DNA from 2 places in the Micromonospora sp. DT48 genome. Region 1 is predicted to be linked to the other one. Evidence: predicted binding sites of a transcription regulator. Region 1 holds the regulator's gene; the other holds the start of a gene.
The links. Region 1 encodes HrcA, which represses chaperone genes, less so after heat shock. Its sites were predicted from a motif close to GGTTNGCACNCTCNNNNNGAGNGTGCNAACC; they were not measured.

Region 1 (4,194 bases):
CCGTACCCGTCGACGGGTCACTGCCCGCGTCCGCCCGTGCGTCCGTGGGCGCCCGGGGGTTCGGCGTGTACGTGCACGTGCCCTTCTGCGCGAGCCGCTGCGGCTACTGCGACTTCAACACCTACACCGCCGACGAGTTGGGCGGTGGCGCGAGCCGGGAGGGGTACGCCGACGCGGTGCTGGCGGAGCTGACGCTCGCCGCCCGGGTGCTGGGCGAGGCCCCGCCGGGCCGGGTGGACACGGTCTTCGTCGGCGGCGGTACCCCCACCCTGTTGCCCGCCCACGACCTGGCCCGGATCCTCGAGGCCGTCGACCGCACCTGGGGGCTGGCCGCCGACGCGGAGGTGACCACCGAGGCCAACCCGGAGTCGGTGACGCCCGCCTCGTTGAAGGAGTTGCGCGCGGCCGGCTACACCCGGATCTCGCTGGGCATGCAGTCGGCCGCGGCCGGGGTGCTTGCCGTGCTCGACCGCCGGCACCACCCGGGCCGGGCCACCGCCGCCGCGCTGGAGGCCCGTGACGCCGGCTTCGACCACGTCAACCTCGACCTGATCTACGGGACGCCGGGGGAGCGGGCCGAGGACTTCGCCGCCTCGCTGGACCAGGTGGTGGCCGCGGGCGTGGACCACGTCAGCGCGTACGCCCTGATCATCGAGGACGGCACCCGGCTGGCCGCCCGGATGCGTCGTGGCGAGCTGCCGTACCCGGACGAGGACGTGGCCGCGGACCGCTACCTGGCCGCCGAGTCGGCCCTCGACGCGGCCGGTTTCTCCTGGTACGAGGTCTCCAACTGGGCCCGCACACCGCAGGCGCGTTGCCGGCACAACCTGCTCTACTGGACCGGCGGGGACTGGTGGGGCCTCGGGCCGGGGGCGCACAGCCACGTCGGCGGCGTGCGCTGGTGGAACGTCAAGCATCCCGGGGCGTACGCGAAGCGCCTGGCCGCCGGGGAGTCACCGGGCCAGGCGCGCGAGGTGCTCACCGGCGACGAGGCGCACATGGAGGAGGTCATGCTCGGGCTGCGGCTGGCCTCCGGCCTGCCCCTGGACGTGCTGACCGACGTCGGGCGAGCCGGCGCGGCGCGGGCCGTGGCCGAGGGGTTGCTCGCCGAGGCCGCGTACGCAGCCGGCCGCGCCGTGCTCACCCTGCGCGGCCGGCTGCTCGCCGACGCCGTGGTCCGCGACCTGCTGCCCTGATCCCCGTCACCAGGCGCTTCGGTCAGCGCTTCACGAACGCGTAGCTCATCGGGTACTGGTAGAGGACTCCGTCGTTGGCCTTCACCCCGCCGATGATGCCGAAGATCAGCGGAATGATCCCCGCGATGATCGGAAGGAAGAACAGGAGGCCGCAGGTGATCGTGGCGAGCACCCAGCTCAGCACGCCGGCGATGGCCCAGGTGAGCTGGAAGTTCAGTGCGGCCACGGAGTGCGCCCGGACGACCGGGGACTGCTGACCACGGGCCATCATCGCGATCAGCGGGGCCACCCAGCCGAGGAGTCCGCCGCCGACGACCACGCCGAGCGGGCCACCGAAGTGGGCGATCAGGGCCCAGGTCTTGTCCTCGTTGTTGGCGTAGCCACCGCCCGGCGCGCCGTAACCGCCGGTCGGGTAGCCGACACCGGGCGTTCCCGGTGGCGGTGGGTAACCGCCGGGTGGGGGATAGCCGGCCGGCGGCGGCTGGTCGCCGGTGGGGGGCGGATAGCCGCCGGGTGGGGGATAGCCGCCCTGGCCAGGCGAGCCGGACAGTGGTGTCGTGGATTCGTCGCCGGAGTCCGGGGGACGAGGTGGTTCAGTCATGGGGGTCACGGTAGGTGTCACCGGCAACGTCGCACCATAGCGACACCGGCGAGGGTCAACCCGCCGATCGGCTCGATCATGGGCGGAACGACTTGATCATCGCGTCGACGGGAGCGCCGACGTAGACTGGCACTCGCTACAGTCGAGTGCCAGGGCGTTTCCCTGATGGCCGTGACTCGGGACTGACCTGCGACAGGAGGTGGGGAGGGTGGGTCTGGACGACCGCAAGCTCGCCGTGCTCCGGGCGATCGTCGAGGACTACGTCGCCACCCAGGAGCCGGTCGGTAGCAAGTCACTGGTCGAGCGGCACCAACTGTCCGTCTCACCGGCGACGGTCCGCAACGACATGGCCGTGCTGGAGGAGGAGGGTTACATCCGCCAACCGCACACCAGCGCGGGGCGGGTGCCCACCGACCGTGGCTATCGACTCTTCGTCGACCGGTTGAGTCGGGTCAAGCCGCTCAGCCCGGCCGAGCGCCGGGCGATCGAGCGCTTCCTGGCCGGTGCGGTCGACCTCGACGACGTGGTGCAGCGTACGGTGCGGCTGCTGGCGCAGCTGACCCGGCAGGTCGCGGTCGTGCAGTATCCGAGCCTGGCCCGATCCCGGGTGCGTCACCTGGAACTGGTGCCGATCTCCACCACCCGGCTGATGCTGGTGATGATCGCCGACACCGGCCGGGTCGAGCAGCGGCTGGTCGAGATGCCCGCGCCGATCCTCGCCGACGACGTGCTGGACCTGCGCCGGCTGGTCAACGAGAAGCTGGTCGGCGTGTTCCTGTCGGAGACCCCGCCGCTGGTGCAGACCCTCATCGACGACTCCCCGCCGCACCTGCGACCGGCCATGACGACGCTGTCCACGGTGCTGTTGGAGACCCTGGTCGAGCGGCACGAGGAGCGACTCGCCCTGGCCGGCACCGCGAACCTCGCCCGGGGCGGCCTGCTCGACTTCCAGGGTTCGCTGCGCCCCATCCTCGAGGCGCTCGAGGAGCAGGTCGTGCTGCTCAAGCTGATCGGCGAGGTGGAGCCGAGCACCCTGCGGGTACGCATCGGCGACGAGAACGAGATCGACAACCTGCGGGCGGCCTCCGTGGTCAGCACCGGGTACGGCCCGGGCGCGACCATCGTCGGGGGGATGGGCGTGCTGGGACCGACCCGGATGGACTACCCCGGAACCATCGCCACGGTGAGGGCCGTGGCACGCTACGTGGGCGAGCTGCTGGCCCAGAACTGACCAGTCAGGGCCGACGGCAGGCTGCCGCCGCCGAACGGCGTAACGCGAGACGAACACGAGGACACGGAACGCAGTGGCCAAGGACTACTACGGCATTCTCGGCGTGAGCAAGGGTGCCTCCGATGACGAGATCAAGCGCGCCTACCGCAAGCTGGCGCGCCAGTTCCATCCGGACGTGAATCCGGACCCGGAGGCACAGGAGAAGTTCAAAGACATCAACGCCGCGTACGAGGTCCTCTCGGACGATCGGAAACGGCAGATCGTCGACCTGGGCGGAGATCCGCTGGCACCGGGCGGTGGCGGCGGTCCGGGCGGCCCCGGCGGGGCCGGTCCCTTCGTCGGCTTCCAGGACATCATGGACGCGTTCTTCGGTGGCGCCACCGGCGCCGGACGGGGACCGCGACCACGCACCCGTCCCGGTGCCGACGCGATCCTGCGGCTGGAACTGGACCTCCAGGAGACCGCCTTCGGCGTGGAGGCGCCGATCACCGTCGACACGGCGGTGCTCTGCACCACCTGCTCCGGCGCGGGCACCGCCGCCGGTACCCACCTGGCCACCTGCGAGGCGTGCGGTGGTCGGGGCGAGGTGCAGTCGGTGCAGCGCACCTTCCTCGGCCAGGTGGTCTCGGCCCGACCGTGCACCGTCTGCCAGGGCTACGGCACCACCATCCCGCACCCCTGCCCGACCTGCGCCGGTGACGGCCGGGTCCGCACCCGCCGGTCGCTGACCGTCAAGATCCCCGCCGGGGTGGAGGACGGCATGCGTATCCGCCTCGCCCAGCAGGGCGAGGTCGGCCCGGGTGGCGGCACCGCCGGTGACCTCTACGTGGAGATCCACGAACGGCCGCACGACGTCTTCTCCCGCAAAGGCGACGACCTGCACTGCCGGGTGACGGTGCCGATGACCGCCGCCGCGCTCGGCACCCGGCTGACCATCAAGACGCTCGACAGCGAGGAACCGGTCGACGTCAAGCCGGGCACGCAGCCGGGCAGCACCCTGCGGCTGCGGGCCCGAGGCGTACCGCACCTGCGGGGGGCCGGGCGCGGGGACCTCTACGTCCACCTGGACGTGCGTACCCCCACCAAGCTCGACGCCGAGCAGGAGCGGATGCTGCGCGAGTTCGCCAAGACCCGTGGCGAGGAGGTCGCCGAGCTGACCAAGCAGG
Region 2 (4,194 bases), on a different contig from region 1:
AGAAGCCGGGGCCGTGCTGGTGGCTGTGACCGTGACCGTGCGAGTGGCCGTGGCCGCCCGCGGCGGGCTCCGGCTCGGCCGGCTTCTCCACCACCAGGCTCTCGGTGGTGAGCAGCAGACCGGCGATCGACGCGGCGTTGGTGACCGCGTTGCGGGTCACCTTGACCGGGTCGATGATGCCGGCCTTGGCCAGGTCGACGTAGTCGCCCACGGCGGCGTCGAGGCCGTGGCCCCACTCCTTCTCGCGGACCGTCTGCACCACCACGTAGCCGTCGTGGCCGGCGTTCTGGGCGATCCAGCGCAGCGGCTCGACCAGCGCCTTGCGCACGATCGACACGCCGACCTTCTCGTCACCGGTGAAGCCCAGGTCGTCGTCGAGCACCGGCAGGATCTGCGCCAGGGCGGCACCGCCGCCGGGCACCGTACCCTCCTCGACCGCAGCCTTGGTCGCCGCGATGGCGTCCTCGATGCGGTGCTTGCGCTCCTTCATCTCGACCTCGGTGGCCGCGCCGGCCTTGACCACCGCGATACCACCGGAGAGCTTGGCGAGCCGCTCGGCGAGCTTCTCCCGGTCCCACTCGGAGTCCGAGGCCTCGATCTCCTTGCGGATCTGGGCGACCCGGTCGGCCACCTCGCTGGCCTGGCCACCACCGTCGACGATGGTGGTGTTCTCCTTGTCGACCACGACGCGCCGGGCGCTGCCCAGCACCTCCAGGCCCACCTGGTCGAGCTTGTAGCCCAGCTCGGGGGCGACCAGCTCGGCCCCGGTCAGGATCGCCATGTCCTGGAGCATCGCCTTGCGGCGGTCACCGAAGCCGGGGGCCTTGACCGCGCAGACCTTGAGGGTCTTGCGGATGGCGTTGACCACCAGGGTGGACAGCGCCTGGCCCTCGACGTCCTCGGCGATGATGAGCAGCGGCTTGTTGTTCTGGAGGACCTTCTCCAGCAGCGGCAGCAGCTCCTCGATCGCGGAGATCTTCTGCGTGGTGATGAGGATGTACGCATCCTCCAGCACCGACTCCTGCGCCTCCGCGTCGGTGACGAAGTTCGGCGAGATGAAGCCCTTGTCGAACTGGAGACCCTCGGTGACGTCCAGCTCGGTCTGCAGCGCCGAGCCCTCCTCGACGGTGATCACACCGTCGCGGCCGACCTTCTCCATCGCCTCGGCGATCAGCTCGCCGATGGTGGCGTCCTGCGCGGAGATCGTCGCTACGTGGGCGACGGACTTCTTGTCGGAGACCTCGACGGCCTTGCCGAGCAGCGCCTCGGAGACCTTGGTGGCGGCGGCGTCGATGCCCCGCTTGAGTCCGGCCGGGTTGGCACCGGCCGCGACGTTGCGCAGGCCCTCGCGGACCATCGCCTGGGCGAGCACGGTCGCGGTGGTGGTCCCGTCACCGGCGACGTCGTTGGTCTTGGTCGCCACCTCCTTGACCAGCTGCGCACCGAGGTTCTCGTACGGGTTGGTGAGCTCGATCTCCTTGGCGATGGTCACGCCATCGTTGGTGATCGTCGGCGCACCGAATTTCTTGTCGAGGACGACGTTGCGCCCGCGCGGCCCGAGGGTGACCTTGACCGCGTCCGCGAGCGCGTTGACACCGTGCTCCAGCAGGTGCCGGGCGTCGTCCGAGAAGCTCAGGATCTTCGCCATGAATGTCCCTTCGAAGCGACGTTGCCCCGGCCCGGCGAGCCGGACCGGGGCAACGACACTGATCGGTTGCTTACTTCTCGATGACCGCGAGGACGTCGCGGGCGGAGAGCACCAGGTACTCCTCGCCGGCGTACTTGACCTCGGTGCCGCCGTACTTCGAGTAGAGAACGGTGTCGCCGACGGAGACGTCGATCGGCACGCGGTTGCCCTTGTCGTCGATCCGGCCCGGGCCGACAGCGAGGACGGTGCCCTCCTGCGGCTTCTCCTTGGCGGTGTCGGGGATCACGATGCCCGAGGCGGTGGTGGTCTCGGCCTCGTTCGCCTGGACCACGATGCGGTCCTCGAGCGGCTTGATCGCAACCTTGGTCGCGGTAGTCACGGGCATACCCTCCTGGGGTACTTGGTTTCGTTGCCGATCGGCATGCCGACCGGCGTCAATCTGCCACATGCCACCGGGCGGGGCCGTCGTCGCGGGTGCCGGTCCGCCTGGCGTTCAACCCCCGGACACCAGGGCCCGGAGGTTGGCACCCTCAGGGTGAGAGTGCTAATCGCAGGTTATTCCTCGGCTAGCACTCCGTCAAGGAGAGTGCCAATCCGGTGCCCCCTCGTGTCGCCGCTCGGGGCCCCACCGCATTCGATCGTCTGCACTCCGGTGACTCGGACGTCGGCGTGTCGGCTCACCCAGGTGCAGACGATCACGTCGCACACCGACGGGGCGGCTGCGTGGGTGGTCGGGTGGGGCGGAAGGATGGGTGGGTGGATCTGGAGCAGTTCGCCGCCTTGCGTACGCCGGAGGGGTCGGCCGCGCTCCACGCGGCGGCCCGGCTTGCCGGCGGCGATCCACTGACCGCGGCGGCGGCGCTGCGCTCGGCCGGGGTGCCCGCCGGGCTCGCGGCGACGGCGCTGACCCAGGCGGAGCTGCGCCGCCGAGCGGTGGGCAAGTTCGGGGAAGCGGCGACCGGCATGTTCTTCACCCGCCCGGGCCTGGAGCAGGCCACCCGGCAGGTCGTCGCGCGGCGACGCGCCGAGCGGCTGCGGGCCGCCGGGGTGAGCACTCTGGCCGATCTCGGCTGCGGGCTGGGGGCCGACGCGCTTGCCGCCGCCCGCGTCGGCATCCGGGTGTACGCGGTGGAGGCCGACCCGCTCACCGCCGCGCTGGCCGAGGAGAACGCCCGGGCCACCGGGCTGGCCGACCTGGTCACCGTCGAGTGCGGCGATGCGACCGCGTTCGACGTGACCCGGGTGGAGGCGGTCTTCTGCGACCCGGCCCGCCGCCGAACCGGCACCGGCCGCCGGATCTTCGACCCCAACTCGTACTCGCCGCCGTGGCACTTCGTGACCGGGCTGGCCGAGCGGGTGCCGCGCACGGTGGTGAAGGTCGCACCGGGGCTCGACCACGCGTTGATCCCGGCGGGCGCCGAGGCCGAGTGGGTCAGCGTCGACGGCGACCTGGTCGAGGCGGCCCTCTGGTGCGGCGAGCTCGCCGAAGTACCCCGCCGCGCGACCGTCCTGAAGGAAGGGCCCCTTCTTAACGCCTCCGGTATAGCAGGGGGCCCTTCCTATCACCTGGCCGGTGGCGGGACGCACCGCACCGACGGCAGCGCCCGAGCCGCGTACCAGCTCACCGGCGAGGGGGCGACCGAAGCGCCGGTGGGGCCGGTGCGGCGCTTCGTGTACGACCCGGATCCGGCGGTGGTCCGGGCGCATCTGGTGGCCGAGTTGGCCGCTGAACTGGGTGCCACCCTGGCCGATCCGACCATCGCCTACCTCTACGCCGACGCGGCGACGCCGACGCCGTACGCCCGCTGCTTGGAGGTGACCGACGTGCTGCCGTTCTCCCTCAAGCGGCTGCGGGCGTTGCTGCGGGAGCGGCGGGTCGGCCGGGTGGAGATCCTCAAACGGGGCTCCGCGGTGGAGCCCGAGCGGCTCCGGCGGGACCTGCGGTTGACCGGTGACCAGCCGGCCAGCCTGGTGCTCACCCGGGTGGACGCCGCGCCGACGGTCCTGGTCTGCCGTCCCGCTCACTGAACCAGCCGCCGGGCCGGTGCCGAATCACCGGATCGAGCACCGAGAGCGGAACGGACACCCCCTCACACGAACGGTAGTGGCGACGTATCGATCGCGTTGCTGAATTGTTACTGCCGACAACAAATTCGTGTCGGGCACACCCTTGTGCTGGCGTGTGACGCGGAATACGTTGCCGGGCACAACAAAACAAGCACCGACACCCATCCCCACCCTCGAAAGGACCCTGCACATGCGCAAGGGCTTCCTCGCCGTCGGCACCGTGGGCCTGCTGGCCCTCGGCAGCCTGACGGCCTGCGGCGACGAGTCCGGCGGCGACCGGGCCGGCTCCGACAAGACCCCGAAGATCGGCGTGATCCTGCCGGACAGCAAGTCCTCCGTCCGCTGGGAGACGGCCGACCGCAAGTTCCTTCAGGCCGCCTTCGAGGCCGCCGGGGTCAAGTACGACATCCAGAACGCGCAGGGCGACAAGACCCAGTTCCAGACCATCGCCGACCAGATGATCACGAGTGGCGTCACCG

Region 2: a site for HrcA is predicted at 2,168-2,198, ahead of groES (co-chaperone GroES). Genes of this name have one in related genera too.

The regions. Positions count from the first base shown of each region.
Region 1 covers NZ_JBNCLE010000011.1:47,019-51,212, forward strand. Annotated here, with positions in the region: gene hemW (radical SAM family heme chaperone HemW) at 1-1,196, shown strand, start outside; gene ACLQ2S_RS14965 (DUF4870 domain-containing protein) at 1,219-1,797, opposite strand; gene hrcA (heat-inducible transcriptional repressor HrcA) at 2,006-3,028, shown strand; gene dnaJ (molecular chaperone DnaJ) at 3,102-4,194, shown strand, end outside.
Region 2 covers NZ_JBNCLE010000004.1:16,956-21,149, forward strand. Annotated here, with positions in the region: gene groL (chaperonin GroEL) at 1-1,648, opposite strand, end outside; gene groES (co-chaperone GroES) at 1,719-2,033, opposite strand; gene ACLQ2S_RS00785 (THUMP-like domain-containing protein) at 2,405-3,676, shown strand; gene ACLQ2S_RS00790 (sugar ABC transporter substrate-binding protein) at 3,906-4,194, shown strand, end outside.